Regions from separate parts of the Thalassolituus sp. UBA675 genome, predicted to be linked through region 2. Evidence: predicted binding sites of a transcription regulator. Region 2 holds the regulator's gene; each other region holds the start of a gene.
The links. Region 2 encodes sigma-54, which starts transcription at its own class of promoters, with help from an activator protein. Its sites were predicted from a motif close to TGGCACNNNNNTTGCTNT; they were not measured.
Positions count from the first base shown of each region.

Region 1: nirB (nitrite reductase large subunit NirB) is a predicted target of sigma-54. The motif match lies at 4,437-4,454, and genes of this name have one in related genera.
Region 3: B3007_RS04620 (CmpA/NrtA family ABC transporter substrate-binding protein) is a predicted target of sigma-54. The motif match lies at 1,322-1,339, and genes of this name have one in related genera.

Region 1 is NZ_DBNJ01000009.1:150,092-157,389, forward strand. It holds gene B3007_RS04560 (MAPEG family protein) at 32-382, shown strand; gene cobA (uroporphyrinogen-III C-methyltransferase) at 509-1,264, opposite strand; gene B3007_RS04570 (nitrate reductase) at 1,269-3,932, opposite strand; gene nirB (nitrite reductase large subunit NirB) at 4,561-7,125, shown strand; gene nirD (nitrite reductase small subunit NirD) at 7,187-7,298, shown strand, end outside.
Region 2 is NZ_DBNJ01000031.1:68,024-75,321, reverse strand. It holds gene B3007_RS13715 (calcium/sodium antiporter) at 84-1,046, shown strand; gene B3007_RS13710 (KpsF/GutQ family sugar-phosphate isomerase) at 1,043-2,020, shown strand; gene lptC (LPS export ABC transporter periplasmic protein LptC) at 2,020-2,571, shown strand; gene lptA (lipopolysaccharide transport periplasmic protein LptA) at 2,555-3,133, shown strand; gene lptB (LPS export ABC transporter ATP-binding protein) at 3,130-3,855, shown strand; gene B3007_RS13690 (RNA polymerase factor sigma-54) at 4,000-5,559, shown strand; gene hpf (ribosome hibernation-promoting factor, HPF/YfiA family) at 5,624-5,926, shown strand; gene ptsN (PTS IIA-like nitrogen regulatory protein PtsN) at 5,930-6,388, shown strand; gene rapZ (RNase adapter RapZ) at 6,406-7,281, shown strand; gene B3007_RS13670 (HPr family phosphocarrier protein) at 7,294-7,298, shown strand, end outside.
Region 3 is NZ_DBNJ01000009.1:166,049-173,346, forward strand. It holds gene B3007_RS04620 (CmpA/NrtA family ABC transporter substrate-binding protein) at 1-1,125, opposite strand, end outside; gene B3007_RS04625 (hydrolase) at 1,564-2,100, shown strand; gene B3007_RS04630 (YgiQ family radical SAM protein) at 2,279-4,492, shown strand; gene B3007_RS04635 (acetyl-CoA hydrolase/transferase C-terminal domain-containing protein) at 4,534-6,465, shown strand; gene B3007_RS04640 (exopolysaccharide biosynthesis protein) at 6,534-7,118, shown strand; gene B3007_RS04645 (DUF3325 family protein) at 7,127-7,298, opposite strand, start outside.

The DNA.
Region 1 (7,298 bases), on a different contig from region 2:
TAAAATGGGCGTCGGATGAATATGCTGGTGTGTGTTTTTGTATTCTCTGCTCACACTAGCGAGAGCCCCAAAGGTCTGGGGCCTTCAATGGTCAGAAAAAGCAGCTTCCCTTTGTAAGGGTATGGAACCCAGAATATCAGCCAATCTCAGTAATCAGTTTGAATGGCCGGTATTTTTCTATATTGCCTGCCTGGTCCTGATGATGAAGGCGCTGGACAGCAATATCGTTTCTATTGCTTTGGCCTGGGTATTTATTCTCGGGCGCGTGATTCACCGTGGCGTTCAGATTCTGACGAACAATGTTCGCCTTAGAGGCCTTGTATTTACCATCAATTTTCTGGCTGTGCTGGCCATGCGGTGCCTACTTATTTTGGCTCTCTGATCTCAGAATTTCGGAATCTCAGCTCAAAAAAAAGCCCCAGGCCTTGCGGGGTGGGGCGAGTCCTAAAGTTCGCTTTTCAGCATTGGACCAACAGCTTACTTGGGAATCCGGCTTGCGCCGGTATGCTCACGCCACGGCTTCGCCGTGGGCCTGAACCTGGTTGCGGGCAGCGAACGCCGCCACTTCGCCAACGATGATCAGCGCAGGGCCTGCACCGGAATATCGCTCAGCTAAAAAAGGCAGATCCATCAGTACACCCGTATGTACTTCCTGATCTGGTAATGTCCCGTTAGCAATCAGAGCGACAGGTGTAGAATCTGACAGCCCCTCACTTAACAGGCTCGCTGTGATCATCCCTGCCTGTTTAACGCCCATATAAAATACTCGGGTAGGGCTTTGGCTTTTCTGATACTCACCGAATTGACTGTGACCGCTATCCAGCATCAAAGCATTTCCGTATTGGCGATGAGTCAGTGGTATTTTGGCGGCGGCAGCGCAGCCGCCAGCGGCGGTAATTCCGGGAACAATATCAACTTCGATACCGTGCTTCTGGAGATATTCCAGCTCTTCACCTCCCCGACCAAAAATAAACGGATCACCGCCTTTAAGGCGAACTACGCGGGCGTATTTACGAGCGCTGGTGAGCAGAAGTTTCTGAATGTCGACTTGAGTCATCTTGTGCGCACCGCAGCGCTTTCCGACATGAATCCGTGTGCACTTCTTCGGCAGCATATCGAGAATTTCATCAGAAATCAGACTGTCATATAGCACAATGTCTGCCTGACTGATCACTCTCATTGCCTTTATCGTCAGCAGCTCAGGATCACCGGGACCACCGCCTACGAGCCAGACTTTACCGGGTTGCTTCTGTGTATTTTTCATTGTCTTACTCCACAGCCTCTGCGGGCTGGTATTTCGCAATAAGAGATTTCAGCTCTGGTATACAAGAGCCGCAGTTCGTGCCGCATTTGAGCTGACCGCCCAGTTCATCTGCACTGGTACAGCCATCGGCAATCGCTTTGTTGATCGTATTTTCACCGACCTGAAAACAGGAGCAGATAATGGCTCCTTTATCTTCCACTTTGCCAAGAGGGCGGCCAGCAAGGATGGCTCGGCGGTCTTGCATTGACAGCTCTTTCTGACCAAACGTGTCGATCAACCACTGTCGACTGCTGAAGTCATAATCCTGATGTATAAAGAGAACCGCTTTGAGTTGGTTACCCTCAACCAGGCACAGGCGATAATGCAGGTTCGCGGGGTCACTGAACATCACCCAGTTATCGGACTCAAACTGGTTTCTGACTGAGCTGATGAATTCAACCGGATCGTTTTGCCCACTAATTTCGTACATGTGGCCAGTATCTGTAACGTTGTAAACCCAGTAATCGGTATCAAGGCTGCCCAGGTCTTTATTCGTCAGTAGAAAGCCTTCCCACTCGGTTGGAAATATAGTCGCTTCAACATCAGTGATCTTAAGGGCAGGCTGACCAGAAATTGGATCATGATCTTTGTTGATCAGAGTACCCATGCGGGCTTTGCTGGCGTAGCGACTGGTCCAGTGCATGGGAACAAAAACTTCGCCCTTACGCTGCGCCATATCACTGCGGACATGAGCGCGTACGATAATCTCTCCGAGGTTACTCCAGAGTCTGACCAGCTTGTTGTCCCTGATGCCGAGACGCATCGCATCTTCAGGGTGAAAGTCCGCATAAGGTTCAGCAATGTGTCGGGCCAGAACAGGCGCTTTCGCGGTTCTGGTCATGGTATGCCAGTGGTCACGTACTCGCCCCGTATTCATGCTCAGACCTGTTTCTGATGCCGCGGGCGGCACTGCAATGACAGGAATGAATTTCGCTTTTCCTGATTCAGTATAGAAATATCCATCGTCGTAAAAACGTGCACGGCCAGAAGGGTAGTTATCATTAACCGGCCATTGAATCGGAGCGAGTGCATCGTATTGTTCGCGGCTTAAATTGGTCAGGCCGCTGAGATCAAAGTCCCGCGTGCCTTTGTTCTCAAACATGGAAAGCCGCGCGTGCTCGTCAAAAATATCGGCCGGATGCTCGTACGGAAATTCTTTCTCGAAACCCAGTCGACGCGCAACCTGAGTAATTATCCACCAGTCAGGGCGTGCTTCGCCTGGAGCAGGGAGGAAGCCTCTCTGACGCGATATACGGCGCTCAGAGTTTGTGACAGTACCGTTCTTTTCACCCCAGCTGGCAGCGGGCAGCAGTACATGAGCAGCCGCGGTTGTATCGGTGTTTGCCATGCAATCTGAGACGACAACCAGCTCACAGTGTTTCATGGCTTCTTTAACATCATCAGCATCAGGCATACTGACCAGCGGGTTGGTGGACATAATCCACAGGAACTTTATTTTGCCGCTTTTGACTTCGTTGAACAGATCGACCGCTTTTAAGCCCGGCTTTTCTGCAATACGAGGTGACTGCCAGAAACGACGTACGCGGTCTCTATCGGCGGGGGAGAAGTCCATATGCGCAGCCAGCTGGTTGGCCAGACCTCCGACTTCCCGCCCACCCATTGCATTCGGCTGCCCTGTAATTGAGAACGGGCAGGCACCCGGCTTACCAATACGACCGGTGGCGAGGTGAAGGTTGATAATGCTGTTTGCTTTATCAGTTCCATCGACGCTCTGGTTCACCCCTTGAGAATAAAAGGTCACCGTTTTCGGCGTATCGCGAAACCAGGCGAAGAAGGTTTCCAGGTCCTGCTGGCTGACATCAGTAATATCAGCGAGTGAAGAAAAATCAGCGGCTGCTTGTGATGCGGCATCAAGTGCTGCGCTGATGTTTTCAGAACACTGCTCAATAAAGTGTGTGTCCAGTGCGTTCTGTTGGTGTAAGTAGGTCAGCAGCGCATTAAATAGCGAAGTATCGGAACCCGGCTTTATTGGCAGATGCAGGTCTGCAATGTCACAGGTTGCTGTTTTACGAGGGTCGATCACAACAACCTTCATATCCGGGCGAGCTTTCTTTGCCGCAGCCATACGTTGGAACAGAATAGGGTGGGCCCAGGCGGCATTGCTTCCGGTGATCACCAGAAGGTCAGCCTGTTCCAGGTCTTCGTAGCAGCCCGGTACGGTATCACTGCCAATAGACCGTTTGTAAGAAGCAACAGCCGACGCCATACACAGACGCGAATTGGTATCCATATTCGCACTGCCTATAAAGCCCTTCATCAACTTGTTGGCGACGTAATAATCTTCTGTGAGAAGCTGGCCTGACCCGTAGAACGCAACCGCTTCCGGGCCATGGGTAGAGACTACCTGGCGGATCTTATCGGCGACCAGGTTCAGTGCGGTATCCCAATCAGCTGCCTGGCCATTCATTGTCGGGTGTAGCAAACGGTCGGTTTGATCCAGAGTATCGTGCAGCGCAGATCCCTTAACGCATAGACGCCCGAAATTTGCTGGGTGCGACTTCATTCCAGCGACAGGCGCAATATCCTTCTCGTCGACAGAAATATCCACACCACATCCTACTCCGCAGTATGGACATGTTGTCTGAACCTGTAGCTTTTTATGACTCATAGGGCTATCCACATAGTTGGCTTGCTACTCTCAAGCCTTTTCGTGAGCAAAAAAAAACGCCCGCGGAGTTACCCGCGAGCGCCAATGCTCATAAACACAACACAAAACGACGACACCAACGTTGGTGTCTGGACCGCTGAATCTGGCTCCCTGCCAATGCACAAGGTCTTAGTAATGAGTAAACAAAAAGAGTGCCAACTCTGAGATGCTAGTCATTTATTCATACTCAGACCCGCCTCAACGCCCGTGGCAACTGAGCCTGGTGATATGTGAGCAGAATCGGCCGGCCCGTTTTCAGAAGTTGATTCGGTAAGTCACTGGTGACCTTGTATCTTATTTGCCTTTTTGGGGTGCAATAAAACTGTAATGAGCACTCTTCTGGTGCGAAAAGTGGAGTCTGATCACTTTTTCTCTGTGGTTCTGATACTCCCAGCCCACCGACAGGCAGGCTGAAAACCAGACGCGACGGCCTGCCATTGCATCTGGCGGTTCTGGATACCGCTTTGGCACTCATATTGCTAAAGCCTATTCGATACTGTTTGCTGCAACGGCGTAGCGGGTAAGTAGAGCAACGATGCACTTATTTAAGGAGACAAGAAGAATGTCTGAATAAGAGAGAGTCATCGCCATGAGTAAGAAGCGCATCATAGTTGTTGGTAACGGTATGGTTGGCCACAACTTCCTCGCCACTATGGCCGAATCTGAGAAAGCCTCAGAATTCGAATTAATCACCTTTTCCGAAGAACCTCGCCTTGCGTACGACCGCGTACAGCTGAGCAAATACTTTTCAGGGGCGACCGCCGCTGACCTGGCACTCACCACAGAATCTGAATACGACGATTCCGGTATTACCTATTTAAAGAATGAGAAAGTTGTCGAAATTGACGCCGACAACAAAACCATTACGACCTCAACCGGGCGTATAGAAGGATACGACAAACTGGTGCTGGCAACGGGTTCCTATCCATTTGTTCCACCGATTCCGGGTAAGGATCAGGATCACTGCCTTGTTTATCGTACGATTGAAGATCTTGAAGCAATTTCTGCGTCCGCTGAAGTATCCAAAACGGGTGTTGTTGTTGGTGGCGGTCTGCTTGGCCTTGAGGCAGCAAATGCACTTAAAGAAGCCGGCCTTGATACCCACGTTGTTGAATTTGCTCCGCGCTTAATGGCCGTGCAGCTCGATGAAGGCGGCGGTAATCTGCTGCGACATAAAATCGAATCTCTGGGTGTGTCAGTACACACTGAAAAAAACACCAAAGAAATTGTCGCCGGCGAAGAATGCCGCTATCGCATGAACTTTGCCGACGGCTCACACCTTGAAACAGATATGATTCTGTTCTCTGCAGGTATTCGCCCTCAGGATGAACTTGCGCGACAGTTCGGCATCGACGTCGGCGAACGCGGCGGTATTGTCATTAACGATTATTGTCAGACCTCAGAAGAAGACATCTATGCAATTGGCGAATGTGCGCTCTGGGACAGTAAAATTTTCGGTCTGGTCGCACCGGGCTACCAGATGGCAAAAGTCACAGCGGCTCACATCACAGACACCCTGGTAAATCTGAAAACCCCGGAACTTGCTTTTAAGGGTGCTGATATGAGCACCAAGCTTAAGCTGCTGGGCGTGGATGTCGCATCGATAGGTGATGCGCATGGCCATACGGCGGGTTCTCAGTCGTTTGTATTCAGTGACGACATCGAAGAAGTCTACAAGCGACTTATTGTTTCTGCCGACGGTAAAAAACTGCTTGGCGCCGTGCTGGTGGGTGAAACTGAATCCTACGGTACTTTGCTGCAACTCATGCTTAACGATATGGATATCCCGGGTAATCCAGCTGCACTTATTCTGCCAGCACTGGGTGACGAAGCGCCTGCAGGCCTGGGGGTAACTGCATTACCCGACACGGCTCAGATCTGTTCATGCTACGACGTATCAAAGGGTGACATTGCTGCTGCGGTACAAGGTGGCTGCTGCACCATGGGAGACATTAAAGGTGCGACCAAAGCGACCTCGGGTTGCGGTGGTTGTGCTGCCCTGACCAAGCAGGTAATGGATGCCGAGCTGGAAGCTCTGGGTGTAGAGGTCAATAATGATCTGTGCGAACACTTTGCCTACACCCGTGCTGAGCTGGCAGACATTATTCGAGTGAAAGGCTACGCCAGCTTTAAGGATGTATTGCAGGGGCACGGCAAAGGACACGGTTGTGAGATCTGTAAGCCGACCATTGGTTCTATTCTGGCTTCGTACAAGAACGAGTATGTTCTGAAAGATGATCTGATGCCGCTGCAGGACACCAACGATATTTTCCTCGGCAATATGCAAAAAGACGGTACTTACTCTGTCGTACCGCGCGTACCGGGGGGTGAGATTACCCCTGATAAACTGATTGCCATTGGTGAGATCGCTAAAGAGTTTGATCTCTATACCAAAATTACTGGTGGGCAGCGTATCGATTTATTTGGTGCACAACTCCACGAGTTGCCGAAAATCTGGGAGAAGCTGATTGCCGCTGGCCTTGAAACCGGGCATGCCTACGGTAAAGCACTTCGTACCGTGAAATCCTGTGTAGGAAGCACCTGGTGCCGTTACGGTGTGCTCGATTCTGTCTCCATGGCTGTCGCTCTTGAGCATCGCTACAAAGGACTGCGCGCACCACACAAAATTAAGTTCGGTGTTTCTGGTTGTACACGCGAGTGTGCCGAAGCCCAATCAAAAGACATTGGTGTCATTGCGACTGAAAGCGGTTGGAATCTGTATGTCTGCGGTAATGGTGGTATGCGACCTCGTCATGCTGATCTGTTTGCGACAGATCTGGACGATGAAACCCTGATCAAATATATCGACCGCGTATTGATGTTCTATGTACGTACAGCAGATCGCCTGCAGCGTACATCTGTATGGCTGGAAAACCTTGAAGGTGGTCTCGACTATCTGCGTGAAGTCGTTATCGATGACAAGCTGGATATCTGTGGTGAGCTTGAAAATGACATGACTCGTGTTGTGGGTACTTACCAGTGTGAGTGGAAAACTACGGTTGAATCCCCAGAGAAGCTCAAGCGCTTCAGTCACTTTATTAATGCTGCTGAAGAAGACAACAACCTTCTCTATGTGCGTGAACGCGGACAGCGGCGCCCGGCGACTGATAACGAGCGTATCGAACTGGTTGAGTTAACGGCAGAGAAGCACTGATCTCTGGCAGACCTTAATAGAATTAAAGCATGCAGCAACGGCTGCATGCAGGAGAAAAATGATGACTGACTGGACAAATATTTGTTCTCTTGAAGATCTGGTTCCCGATACTGGCGTATGTGCGCTGGTAGAAGGAAAACAAGTAGCGATATTTCGCTTTGGTGATGGCGAGA
Region 2 (7,298 bases):
AGGCGGAACATCCTGTTGCAATTGCGCCGATTCACCGCTCCGGTACAATGAGCGGCTTAATTTCCTGAGCGTGATCTTTAGCTATGTATCCCGAAATAGGCGCAATCCTCGTTGGCCTGATTTTTCTTGTCTGGAGTGCCGACAAATTCGTTATCGGCGCCGCGGCCACTGCCCGCCACCTTGGCATGTCTCAGATGCTGGTTGGTCTGACCATTGTCTCTATCGGCACGTCCGCACCGGAGATGTTTGTCTCCGCCATGGCCTCGATCGACGGCGCCGGCAACCTGGCGATCGGTAACGCCATTGGCTCGAACATCACCAACATCGCCCTGGTACTCGGTATTACCGCGCTTGTCGCGCCGATCCCATTACAGAAGGGCCTGCTCAAGAAAGAACTCCCTCTGCTGATGATGATCACCCTGCTCGCAGGTGTCGTTCTGATCGACCTTGAGCTGAATCTGGTCGACGCCCTGATCCTGATCGCAGCCCTGATCTTCGCTCTCTTCCTGATGTTCCAGCAGTCGTCGGATAGCGGCGAATCTGTGATCGACGAAGACGAAGCGGCCGAAATTGAAAGCACACCCACCAGCAAAGCAGTGTTCTGGCTGATCGTTGGTCTGATCACTCTGATGGCCAGTTCGAAAGCTCTGGTCTGGGGCGCGACCGGTATCGCAACGGCCTTTGGTGTGTCTGATCTCGTGATCGGCCTGACCATTGTTGCGATCGGCACCAGCCTGCCCGAGCTTGCAGCGTCCGTCGCCAGTGCTTTAAAAGGCCACCATGACATTGCTATCGGTAATGTCATTGGCTCAAATATTTTCAACCTGCTCGCGGTGATGCCGATCCCGGGGATACTGGCGGTCACCGCCGTTGAACCAATGGCACTTTACCGTGACTACATAGTGATGGCTGGCGTTACCTTTGCCCTGCTGCTGTTCTTTATTATCTGTTATCGCAGAGGGACGCTGGGACGTATCCCAGGCATCATTCTTACTGCCGGCTACCTCGGCTACATGTTCACCTTATTTCTGGCAAATCAAGCATGACTGAATCAACGACTTTTAACTTTATTGACTCCGCACGCCGCACGGTAAAACTCGAACAGGAAGCGGTTGGCCTACTGAGCAACCATCTGGATGAGAATTTCACCCGCGCCTGCCAGTTGATTATTCAGTGCCGTGGTCGAGTTGTAGTAACCGGCATGGGCAAGTCTGGTCACGTTGGCAACAAGATGGCAGCGACACTGGCCAGTACCGGCACTCCTGCTTTTTTCGTTCACCCGGGCGAAGCCAGCCACGGTGACATGGGGATGATCACCGCTGCCGACGTTGTCATTGCATTATCCAACTCTGGTGAAACCAGCGAAGTGACCAGCCTGCTGCCACTGCTGAAGCGTCAGGGTACGCAGCTGATCAGCATGACAGGGAATAAAGAATCCACACTGGCGAAAGCGGCAGACAGCCACCTTTATGCGGGTGTCGATCAGGAAGCCTGCCCTCTTGATCTGGCGCCGACGTCCTCGACGACGTGTGCACTCGTGATGGGCGATGCGCTGGCGATTGCCCTACTGGAAGCAAAAGGGTTCACTGCCGAAGACTTCGCATTTTCTCACCCGGGCGGTAGCCTCGGTCGTCGTCTGCTGTTGAAAGTAGAAAACATCATGCACAGTGGCGAGCAGATTCCAGTTGTCTCTCCGGAAACCTCACTGCCTGAAGCGCTGCTGATCGCCACCTCAAAAGGGCTGGGCATGACCACAGTCGCAGACCCGGACGGCAAGCTCGCCGGTATCTTCACCGATGGTGACCTTCGTCGTGCCATCGACCATGGTGTCGATATCCGTAATGCCACCATCAAAGATGTGATGACGGTTGAATGTAAAACGACCTCACCGGGCATGCTCGCAGCAGAAGCCCTGAAAATCATGGAAGACGGCAAGATCAACGCGCTCGTCGTGCAGGACGAAGGCCGCACCGTCGGTGTTATTAACATGCACGACCTTCTGCGAGCAGGCGTCATCTGATGCGTAAGCGCTATCTACTGCTATTAGTCACCGCATTTTTCGGCGTTGCCTTTCTGGCAGTAGATCGCTACACCCGCGATATTACCGGGCAAACGACCGAACAGGTCGTTCGCGAGCCGGATTATTATGGCGAAGTACTGTTCAGTCGCCGCTACGAAAAAGACGGCTCACTGGCCGATACTTTTTACGCCGCAAAATCAGAGCACTTTCCCGAGGGCGACCTCACCGTATTCAGTGAGCCACGTCTTCTGGTCAGTTCAAAAGACGACTGGGTACTGACCGCTGACGAAGGTGTTATGCGCGGCAACGAACAGGCACTGAAATTATCAGGCAACATATTAATCAGGCCGCTCGACAGCAGTGACCCGATGCGCCTTGAAACCTCAAGGCTGACCTATCATATTGATGACAAGATCGCAGAGACTGATGAGCTGGTTACCATGACGGGTGAAAACAGCCGCATGACTGGCACCGGAATGATGTTTGACGCCACACGTCAGCGCCTCGAACTGAAAACAGGAGTCCGTACGACTTATGAACCTGTTCAATAAACTGGCCGTGATGTCGCTGTCAGTGATCGCAAGCTACACAGTCGCATTGCCGGATGACTGGCAGAAAGAAATGACGATCCTCTCGGATTCTGCAGAAATCGACCGCCGCGCAGGTACAGTTGTGTATGAAGGCAACGTCATTCTTACCCAAGGCACGCTGAAAATAGAAGCCGACCGCCTGATGATTCTGCGCAACGGCGACACCCTCGAAAAAGCCGTCGCAGAAGGCGACCGTGCCCGTTACCAACAGCAGATTGAGGTCGGTAAACCGCTCACCACAGCCCTCGGCAACCGCATCGATTACTACACCAGCGAGCGCCGCATCATTATTACTGGCGATGCTGAACTGGAACAGGAAGGCAATATTTTCAGCGGCGAACGCATCACCTACGACATGGCAACAGAGACCGTGCGTGCTGATGGCACCACCGCCGAGTCGTCGACCGACAGCACAGATGAAGACTCCGGCCGGATCAAAGTCGTTATCCAGCCGCCAAAACCTGAGTCCGAATCTGACTCAGAGTCTGACACGACAGAATCTCCGGAAGCAGCGACAGAATGAAAACACTGAAGGCAGAACATCTGGCCAAAAGTTACGGCGGCCGCGAAGTCGTTAAAGACGTGTCTATCCGCGTTGAAAGCGGCCAGATCGTTGGTTTGCTGGGCCCCAATGGCGCCGGCAAAACGACCTGTTTCTATATGATCGTCAACCTGGTGCAGGCGGATCGTGGCCGCATCATGATTGACGATGAAGACATCAGCCACCTGCCAATGCACGGCCGTGCCCGCAAAGGCATCGGTTACCTGCCGCAGGAAGCATCGATTTTCCGCAAGCTCAGTGTTGCCGACAACATCATGGCAATTCTGGAGACCCGTAAAGATCTCAATCGCCAGCAGCGCACCGAACAGCTCGAGCAGCTGCTCAACGAATTTCATATTCAACACATCCGCGACAGCGCCGGCATGGCGCTATCCGGCGGTGAGCGTCGTCGTGTCGAAATTGCCAGAGCACTGGCAGCAGAGCCCTCGTTCATTCTGCTCGACGAACCCTTCGCCGGTGTCGACCCGATCTCAGTCTCGGACATCATGGATATTATCCGTCAGCTTAAGGCGCGGGGCATCGGCGTACTGATTACCGACCACAACGTGCGTGAAACACTCGCGATCTGCGAGAAAGCCTTTATCGTTGGTGGCGGCCACATCATTGCCGAAGGCACGGCTGAAGATGTGCTTGCCAATGAGCAGGTGCGCGAAGTCTACCTTGGGGACGATTTCCGTCTTTGAAACTCTGACCGATGTCACGTACTGTAGAGTTATCTATTTACTCTGGTAAGCAAAATAGGTTCCATACACAAGGACTTTGCCTATAATGCTAGGTGCATCAAACAAAAAGATGGTTCGATTTTCAGGTCGTAATTACCGAGTTATATGAAGACATCCCTTCAGATTAAGATGGGCCAGCAGCTGACGATGACGCCTCAGCTGCAACAGGCCATCCGCCTCCTCCAGCTTTCAACGCTGGACCTTCAGCAGGAAATTCAGGAAGCGCTGGATTCCAACCCAATGCTGGAAAGCGAAGAGTTTGATGACAACAGCGACTCAGGCAACGAGTCCGACAACGATTCCCGCAGTTCTGATTCCGATAACAACGACAGAGACAGCCGCGAAGACCGTGAGAGCAGCTCTGACAATCAGGATTACGACAATTCCTACGATGACAATTCCTACGACGATCAGAGCGGCCAGGAATCTCTCGATGAGCAATGGTCGAGCGAGAAACTGCCCGATGACCTGCCTGTAGATAGCCAGTGGGAAGATACCTATCAGGTCAGCGCCGGAGTCGCATCAAGCTCCGGGCCGGTAGACGAAGACTTTGACTACGATTCCCGCTACGCCACCAGCGACAATCTGCAGGATCACCTGCTCTGGCAGCTAAACCTGACCCCAATGTCAGATGCTGACCGCGAAGTTGCGACCATGCTGATTGATGGTGTAGACGATGATGGCTACCTTCACACGACAGTTGAAGACGTCATTGAAGCGATGGACCCGTCACTCGAAATCGAAGAAGAAGAAGTGATGGCAGTTCTTCATCGCCTGCAACAATTTGATCCGGCCGGTGTTTTCTGCCGCGACCTGCGCGAATGTCTGCTTCTTCAGCTGCATCAGCTTCCACAAGGTACCCCGTGGTTAACCGAAGCTCAGCTGATCATTCGTGATCATATTGACCTGCTTGGTAGCCGTGATTATCAGTCGCTGATGCGCCGTACCAAATTAAAGGAAGACGACCTGAAATCCGTCATGCGACTGATTAAAGAGCTGAACCCTAAGCCGGGTGCCGGTATCGCTTCAGAAGAATCTGAATACGTCATTCCAGACGTCATCGTCCGCCAGATTCGTGATGAGTGGCGTGTTGAGCTGAATCCAGAAATTGCACCCAAGCTGCGCGTGAATGCCGATTATGCATCGCTGATCCGCCGCTCAGACAGCAGTGCCGACAATACCTTCCTCAAAGATCACCTGCAGGAAGCGCGCTGGTTTATCAAAAGCCTGCAAAGTCGCAATGACACTCTGCTCAAAGTCGCAACCAAAATCGTTGAATTCCAGATAGACTTCTTTGAAGAAGGTGATGAAGGGATGAAACCGCTGGTGCTTCATGACATCGCCGAAGCGGTTGGTATGCATGAGTCAACGATCTCGCGGGTGACGACTCAGAAATACATGCATACGCCGCGCGGCATTTTTGAGCTCAAGTATTTTTTCTCCAGCCACGTCAGCACCGACAGCGGCGGGGAGTGTTCATCGACGGCCATCCGGGCGATGATCAAAAAACTGATCGCGGACGAAAACACGCGGAAGCCACTCAGTGACAACAAGATAGCAACGATGCTGGGTGAGAAAGGCATCAAAGTGGCACGGCGCACGGTAGCGAAATACCGCGAGGCTATGCTGATACCACCATCGAATGAACGTAAGCAGCTGATTTAGAGTCTGTTAGTTGAGAGTCAACAGACTTTGATTCACATACCGCCAGCGACACAGGAGACTTGGCATGCAAATCAATATCAGTGGTCATCATGTAGAAGTAACAGAAGCTATGCAGGCACACGTTGAAGATAAAATGGCAAAACTGACGCGCCACAGTGACAGCATCACCACAGGGCAAGTCACACTGACTGTCGTTAAAGATCGACAGACGGCTGAAGCGACAATTCACATCACAGGTCACGACCTGCACGCCAAAGCAGAAAACGAAGATATGTATACCGCTATCGATCAGATGGTGGATAAGCTGGACCGTCAGGTTCTGAAACACAAAGAGAAGCTGGTAGCGCGCCAACACGGTCAAGGCTGAAGCATGTCTTTGAGTATTGAGGATATCCTCACACCGGAGCGGTCCGTCATTGACGTGACCGTTTCCAGTAAGAAAAAACTGTTAGAACAACTTTCATCTCTGGTTGCTGAAGAAATCGGCGACGCCTCCGCAGACGATATATACGAACGCCTGTTAGCACGCGAGCGCATGGGGAGCACAGGGATAGGAGAAGGCATCGCCATCCCACACTGCCGACTGCTGCAGTGTCAGAAAGCGTTGGGCATTCTACTAAGATTAAATACCCCGATAGACTATGATTCTATTGATGGTAATCCGGTCGACCTCGTATTTGCTTTGTTAGTCCCCGAGGAAGCGACCGACGAACACCTTCAGATATTGGCGACACTCGCCAGTAACTTTAATCAGGCGGAATATCGCGAAGCTCTACGCAACGCGCCAGACGCCAAACATCTTTTCCAGCGAGCGATCGCAGAGCGGTAGTCATCACGGAGTCGAATATGCGCCTGGTAGTTATCAGCGGAAGATCAGGATCGGGCAAATCGAGCGCTCTGCACGTTCTCGAAGATCTGGGCTTCTATTGCATCGATAACCTGCCGATCGGGCTGCTACCCGCATTGGCCAGTCAGGCAGATGCTAACGACAAGCTCACCCGGGTAGCGGTCAGTATTGACGCGCGTAACCTGTCGGCGACAGAAGAGCCTGTCGAACAACTACTGTTCGATCTGCCTAATGATCACTATCAGCTCGACGTGGTTTATCTTGATGCGTCTGAAAAGGTTCTGCTGCAACGATTCAGCGCGACACGCCGAAAGCACCCTCTCACGACCACAGAACTGTCACTGGCAGAAGCCATCGACCAGGAGAAAGACCTCCTTGATCCACTCGCCAATATGGCGGACCTGACCTTAGACACCACCCACATGTCTGTTCACGAGTTGCGCAGCATGATTCGCCTGCGGGTTGCAGATCGTCCGAACGGTGAGATGTCGATCCTGTTTGAGTCGTTCGGCTTTAAACACGGTATCCCGACAGACGCCGACTACGTTTTCGATGTACGGCACCTGCCGAACCCCTACTGGAGCGAAGACCTGCGAAAACTCACAGGCCTCGACAGTGAAGTACAGTTATTCCTGAACAGCTATGATGTTGTTGGAGAAATGCGGAAATCAATCAGCGATTTTCTGACTCGCTGGACGGATCGTCTGATCGAAGCAAATCGGAGCTACATGACCATCGCAATTGGCTGCACCGGTGGTCAGCACAGATCCGTCTACCTGGCGGAGCAGCTAGCCACCGAATACCGTATGAAATACCCGAACGTGCAGGTACGTCACCGTGAACTAGCGCGAGCGGCGAATCTGCCCACTCCATAACCCGGACACCGTATGAT
Region 3 (7,298 bases), on a different contig from region 2:
GTCTGGGCGATAAACTTTCTTCGCTGTTTCCATGAACCAGTCATCTGATTTTTCTTCAGAAATCTGCCCCCAGCGACGCATTTGAGTGAGGTACCAGATGGCATCCGAGTAGTATGGGTAGGTTGCGTTGTAACGGAAGAACACGTTGAAGTCTGGCACTTCGCGCTTATCGCCTTTCTCGTATTCGAAGGTGCCTGTCATTGAGTTAGCAATAACGTCATAGTCAGCGCCTACGTACTGAGACTTAGACAGAATTTTTACTGCTTCAGGACGGTTCGCGTTGTTGTCAGCATCCAGCCAGGCTGCTGCACGAATCATCGCCTTAACCACTTTCTTATGAGTGATTGGGTATTTGTCTGCCCATTCTTTGCTCACACCAAATACTTTTTCTGGATTGTTTTTCCAGATTTCGTAGTCGGTAATAACGGGTACACCAATACCTTTAAATACGGCTTGCTGGTTCCATGGTTCACCCACGCAGTAACCGTAAATGGTGCCGGCTTCCATCGTTGCAGGCATTTGCGGTGGTGGAGTTACAGAAAGCAGCGCATCAGCATCAATCTGACCCGAGGTATCACCTTTATGCGGTGCGTAGTAACCCGGGTGAATACCGCCCGCAGCCAACCAGTAACGCAGTTCATAGTTGTGTGTTGAAACCGGGAATACCATGCCCATGTTGAATGGCTTACCGTCGGCTTTATATTTCTCAACGACTGGCTTAAGTGCATCTGCTTTAATCGGGTGAACTGGCTTGCCATCTTCGTGCGGGATGTGCTCTTTCATCTGGCTCCAGATATCGTTTGATACCGTGATGCCATTGCCGTTGAGGTCCATGCTGAACGCAGTGATGATGTGTGCCTGCGTACCGAAGCCAATGGTTGCGCCCAGGGGCTGACCAGCAAGCATGTGGGCACCGTCGAGCTGACCATCGATTACGCGGTCGAGCAGGACTTTCCAGTTAGCCTGTGCTTCGAGGGTGACGTACAGACCTTCTTCTTCGAAGTAGCCTTTTTCATAGGCTACAGCCAGAGGAGCCATGTCGGTCAGCTTGATAAAACCGAACTTCAGTTCTTCTTTTTCTGCCCATTCCTCAGCGGATACCAGAGGCGCTGACATGGTTGCCATGCCTGCGGCCAATACCAGTGCGCTTTTCACAAACGTGCGGCGCAGAGTTTTGATTCCTCGCATTTCCTTCCCCTTTTTAAAGCAACAAAAAAAGGCGCTACGACAGCACTGCTATTAGCAGGAGTCGAAAGCGCCTTTGCTTTGTAAATCTTGATTTGAAAATTGCGAACTTCGCCATTGAAGTTCTGAAATGCTTAATACAAGCACCGTGCCAATTAATTTATTAAATTGAAATAATTCCAGAGAAGCCTTGTTTCATGCAGGTTTCAGAGAGGTAAGGATTATATGGTTGTCAGTTTTAAATATGAGGTTGAGAATTATTATTAGATATCTGCGATTACCTTCGGCTTGTTTTGGTGCGGAGCGCTGATGTTTGGTGATACTCTGGTGCAGCTCGTATCGTAATCACTATAACCATTTGTGAAATAAGGAATTTTTATGCTCAACCGCAAGCGCACCGGCCTGATCATTGTGGATGTTCAGGGTAAGTTAGCCCGATTGATGCACGATTCCGAGGCAATGCACGCCTCTCTGAGAACACTGATTTCCGGCATAAAGGCGATTGACCTGCCGATTATCTGGCTTGAGCAGAACCCGGAAAAGCTGGGCGAGACATCATCTGAGTTAACGGAGCTTCTTTCTGGAGAACCCATCTCCAAGTACACCTTCAGTGCCTGTGGTGAACCGCGTTTCGTCGATGCTATTGAAGCGAGTGATGTCCATACCTGGCTGGTCGCGGGCATCGAATCGCATATTTGCGTGTATCAGACCGTACGGGATCTGATTGAGCTTGGGCGTAAAGTTGAGGTCGTTACTGACTGCGTTTCCTCGCGAACACCCGCAAACCGTCAGCTGGGAATTGATCGTATGCTGGATGCCGGTGCTCGCCCAACCAGCGTCGAAATGTGCCTGTTCGAGCTGGTGGGCAGTTGCAAGGTACCGGAGTTTAAAGCCGTATTGGATCAGATTAAGTAATCTCTACCGTAATATGGGCGAGGCCAGACACCTCGCTCAGCCAGCGCTTCACAGTTTATTACATGTCAGGTGTGAGAAAGCACCAACCATACAAGCCATAAAGCCGGTGTGCACATTGGCTCTGGGCTCTGATTTTGAGACAATAGCTGACCATACTCCTCGGTCTTTGCGGTTATCCATGAATCAGCCTTCCAGCCAGACGAACAAGCACTTGTTCTCCAACTATCCATACTGGGCAGAGTGCTTTGGCACCGCGCCGTTTCTGCCTATGTCCAGGGAAGAGATGGATCAGCTTGGCTGGGATTCATGTGACGTTATCCTGGTAACCGGGGACGCGTACGTTGATCACCCCAGTTTTGGTATGGCGGTCATGGGGCGGATGCTGGAATCTCAGGGGTTTCGTGTCGGCATCATTGCTCAGCCTGACTGGAACAACCCCGAAGACTTCACCAGGTTAGGTAAGCCGAATTTCTATTTCGGCATCACCGCGGGAAACATGGACTCCATGATTAACCGCTACACAGCCGACCTGAAAGTTCGCTCAGACGATGCCTACACACCGCATGGCGAGCCGGGTAAGCGACCAGATCGCGCGGTGATCGTCTATTCGCAGAAATGCCGGGAGGCCTATAAAGATGTCCCCATCGTGATTGGTGGCATTGAGGCATCGCTGCGCCGAATTGCTCAATACGACTACTGGACTGATCAGGTTCGTCGCTCGGTGTTGATTGATTCTGGTGCGGACATCCTTTTATATGGCAATGCAGAACGCGCGATTGTCGACCTGACGCATGCGTTAGCTCAGGGGCGGGAAGTCAAAGATCTGACCGATCTCCGGGGTACGACCATCGTCCGTGAAGCAACTCCGGAAGGCTGGGCAGAAGTCGACTCCACACGAATCGACTGGCCAGGGCGTATCGACGAGATACCGAATCCCTATGAGATGAAAGATACAGAGACCATGTCCTGTAGTACCAACGGAGACGGGGAAGAACAGGAAGGCAGCGCAGAAGACAATGATGTGATGCCGGTTAAGATTGTGCCTATGCCACTGCATCGAAAGGCCGATCTTGATCCTGAAACAACGGTCATTCGTCTGCCATCGTTCGAGAAAGTCCGCAACGACAGCGCGCTGTATGCGCATGCATCACGGGTGCTTCATCAGGAGTCGAACCCCTATAACGCACGACCGCTGGTACAGAAACATGGCACCCGTGAAATCTGGGTCAATCCGCCACCGATCCCCCTCGAAACCGACGAGATGGACAGCGTGTTCGGCTTCCAATATCAGCGGGTTCCTCACCCTTCGTATGGTGATGCGAAAATTCCGGCTTACGAAATGATCCGTTTTTCGGTCAATATCATGCGGGGTTGTTTCGGTGGCTGTACCTTCTGCTCAATTACCGAGCACGAGGGGCGGATTATTCAGAGCCGCTCTCAGGAATCGGTGATCAATGAGATTGAAGAAATCCGCGATAAGGTCCCGGGCTTTACCGGCACTATTTCGGATCTCGGCGGCCCGACCGCAAATATGTACCACCTGAACTGTAAGAGCCCTGAAATTCTTAAAAACTGTCGTCGTCTGAGCTGTGTTTTCCCGGGTATCTGCAAAAACCTGAAAACCGACCATAGTGCAACGACTCAGCTTTACCGTGCCGCCCGTGCACTGCCGGGAATCAAGCGAGTAGCGATTGCCTCTGGCCTTCGTTATGACCTGGCAGTCAAAGATCCCGAGTACGTTCGTGAACTGGTGACGCACCACGTTGGTGGCTATCTGAAGATCGCGCCTGAGCACACAGAGATGAACGTGCTTAACAAAATGATGAAGCCGGGCATGGGAACATACGATGCCTTTAAGCGCATGTTCGATAAATTCTCGAAAGAGGCGGGTAAAGAGCAGTACCTGATTCCTTACTTTATTGCGGCGCATCCGGGTACTGAAACCAAAGACATGATGAATCTGGCGCTGTGGCTGAAACGCAACAAGTTCCGGGTCGATCAGGTACAGACTTTCTATCCGTCACCAATGGCACTGGCAACCGCCATGTATCATTCCGAGCGTGATCCGTTGCACCGGATGAGCTACAAATCGAAGAAGATGCATATACCTCGTAAGCTTGAGGAGCGTCGTCTGCAAAAGGCTTTCCTTCGTTATCACGATTCAAGAGGCTGGCCTGCCTTGCGTGAGGAGCTGAAACGCATCGGGCGTACCGATCTTATTGGTAGCGGCCCGAATGCATTGATTCCGGCAGAGGATGAAGTACCTTCCAAGCGTCATCAACGCCCGGGTTTCAAACCAAAGGCGAGTGCTGCGAAACGCAAAGGTGGATCACCAACGAGTTCAACAAAACCCGGTACTGCAAAGAAGGCTGGCCCACGTAAGCGCCGCTGAACTCTGGTGGCTTGCTGACGTCCAACCTGGATATGGACGATATGACACAGCAGTTTACTTCTTACGACGATATGGTCGCGCAGGTTATTGAGACCTGCGGGCCGGACATTCGCCTGGCTACTATTCTGGGGCTAGGCAAACCCAACCGTTTAATCAACGCGCTGTACGATACGGTGAAAGATCGCAGTGATTTATCACTGACTATTTTCACCGCACTTTCTCTTAACCCTCCTGAGCCTGCCTCCGATCTTGAATCCCGATTTCTGACTCCCTTTGTCGAAAGGTTGTATGGCAAGGATTTCCCGCGGCTGAAGTACGCTGACGATATGAAGGCCGGTAAGTTGCCTGGGAACATTCACGTTGAGGAGTTTTACACTCAGCCCGGCAGCTATGTGAAATCCGCGCAAGGGCAACAGAATTACAACAGCCTTAATTACACAGAAGTGGCGGATGCTTTATCGACCAAAGGGATAAACGTTGTTTTTCAGCGAGTATCAGCTAACGACAGTGGAGAATATTCGCTCTCGTCGAATACAGATTTGACACAGGACGTGCTTGATCGAATACAGCAGGCAGGGCAACCCCGACCTTTCTGTGTCGGTGAAGTTGATCACAACCTTCCGTGGGTCGGTGGCAAGGCCGTCATGCCTTCTCAGTTTTTCGACGCTATCGTCAATGTTACAAGTACCAATGACCAGTTGTTTGCTTTGCCTCGTCAGCCGGTCAGTGACAGTGATTTTGCCATAGGCTTTTATGCGTCATTACTGGTAAAAGACGGAGGTACCCTACAGGTGGGGATTGGGGCATTAGCCGATGCCCTTTGCTACGCACTGGTCCTCCGACATACGGACAATGCACTTTATCGTAAGATTATTAACGCGCTGAACCCGGATGTTCTGGCGTCTGATCTGGTGCGGGAGTACGGGGGATACGAGCCTTTCGAAACCGGAGTATACGGTTGTAGCGAAATGGTGAACGAAGGGTTCAGGGTGCTCGTCGAGCAAGGCATTATGAAGCGGCGCGTGGTTGATGACCTGGCTCTGATGCGCAAACTTAATGCTGGGCAACTGTCCGCAGCGGAGCAGGAAACTGTTGAGTCTGAAGGTAAATACCTTCGTGGTGGATTTTATCTTGGCTCGCCGGAGTTTTATCAATGGATTGAAGAACAGGGCGCGCAACCGAATACATTAGAGATGGATCGCATTGGCCGCATTAACTCTGTCACCGGGCCGGACTATGAGCTTGAGGTTGAACAGAGGCGTCATGCGCGATTTATGAATATTTGTATGATGGCAACGCCGCTCGGTGGAGCTGCTTCTGAGACATTGCCTGATGGTCGCGTCGTCTCAGGCGTTGGTGGACAATATAATTTCGTATCCATGGCGGCGGATTTACCGGAAGCGCGTTCAGTGCTGATGTTACATGCTGCTCGCGGCGATAAGCAGGAAAGTAATGTCCGCTGGAACTTATCCAACCTGACGATACCTCGCCATCTTCGCGATATTTATGTGACCGAATACGGCATTGCCGATCTGCGTTTTGCGTCCGACGAAGAATGTATTCAGCGAATGCTCAGCGTATCGGCGTCGGGCTCAGTCACGAGTCTGAAAGAGCAGGCTGTTGCCGCCGGTAAATTGAAGGCTTCTTTTTATATCAGTACGATTAAACAGAAAAATTCACCGGAAATTCTGGGAAAAAGACTCGCAGAGTTTCGTCGCAATGGTAGCCTGATCGACTACCCACTTGGCAGTGACTTTACCCCGGTCGAGCAGAAACTGGTCACAGCCTTGCAGATATTGAGGCGAAGCACGTCGACCACAGCCGGTAAGTTACAGCTGATATATCGAGCCCTGACAACCCAGCTCCCGGATTACGAAGAAGAAGTATCGCGAATGTCGCTCAGTGAGGCTACGTCGCTCAAGGAAAAATTAACCGCCAGGTTGTTACGTTATGCATTATTCTCAAGCGAGTAGCAACAATATAAATGTCATCTGTGCAATGCATCATTGCATGAAGATAGGGCAGCCTCAGGAGACGGCGAGTGGCGGATAATCTCGATATAACCTCAGTACTGACGACACTGCGTGAGGATACCGACGATGAGCGTATTTCGCTGGGGGATATTGTCAGTTCGCTGGAAGGGCGGGGCTTTGGTCCGCTACTGATGGCTCCGGCACTGATAGCATTTTTACCCAGTGGTGCCATACCCGGTATACCGAGTTTGTGTGGGATTCTTATTGCCCTTATTGCAGTACAGAAAGTATTTGGAAAAAGTCATCCCTGGATTCCATCCCGTTTACGCAAAGCAGACTTCGACCGGGAACGCTTCAGTGAGGGCGTTGATCAGATCACTCCAGTGACCAAGCGAATTGACCGCTTGTTCAAGCCACGGCTGACGTTTTTATTCGGCCCTGTCATCAGTCGCTTAATCGCAGCGCTGTGCGTTATGTTTGGCTTGTTAATGATACCGCTTGAACTCATCCCTATGGCTGCAGCAATCCCTGCACTTGCGATTATTTTCGCTGCCATCGGCTTGAGTACCCGCGATGGGATTATGTTGGTTCTTGCACTGGTTCTTTTCTCTGTAGCCGGTTATTGGGCCGGTACTGAATTTGGCTTTCTTTGAGTCTGGCTCTAAGCTCGGAACAGCGCGAGAGGTCTGAGTAGAGTCGGGCGATAACTTAATACCTGGCCAACGATAAAAGCAGCAGTTGCGCTTAGCATGGCCCAGACAAGCACTGCCATTGAGGCGTGGTCAGCCTGAAGGCACGCCAGACCAGACAGCATGACGCAAAACCAGCCCAGG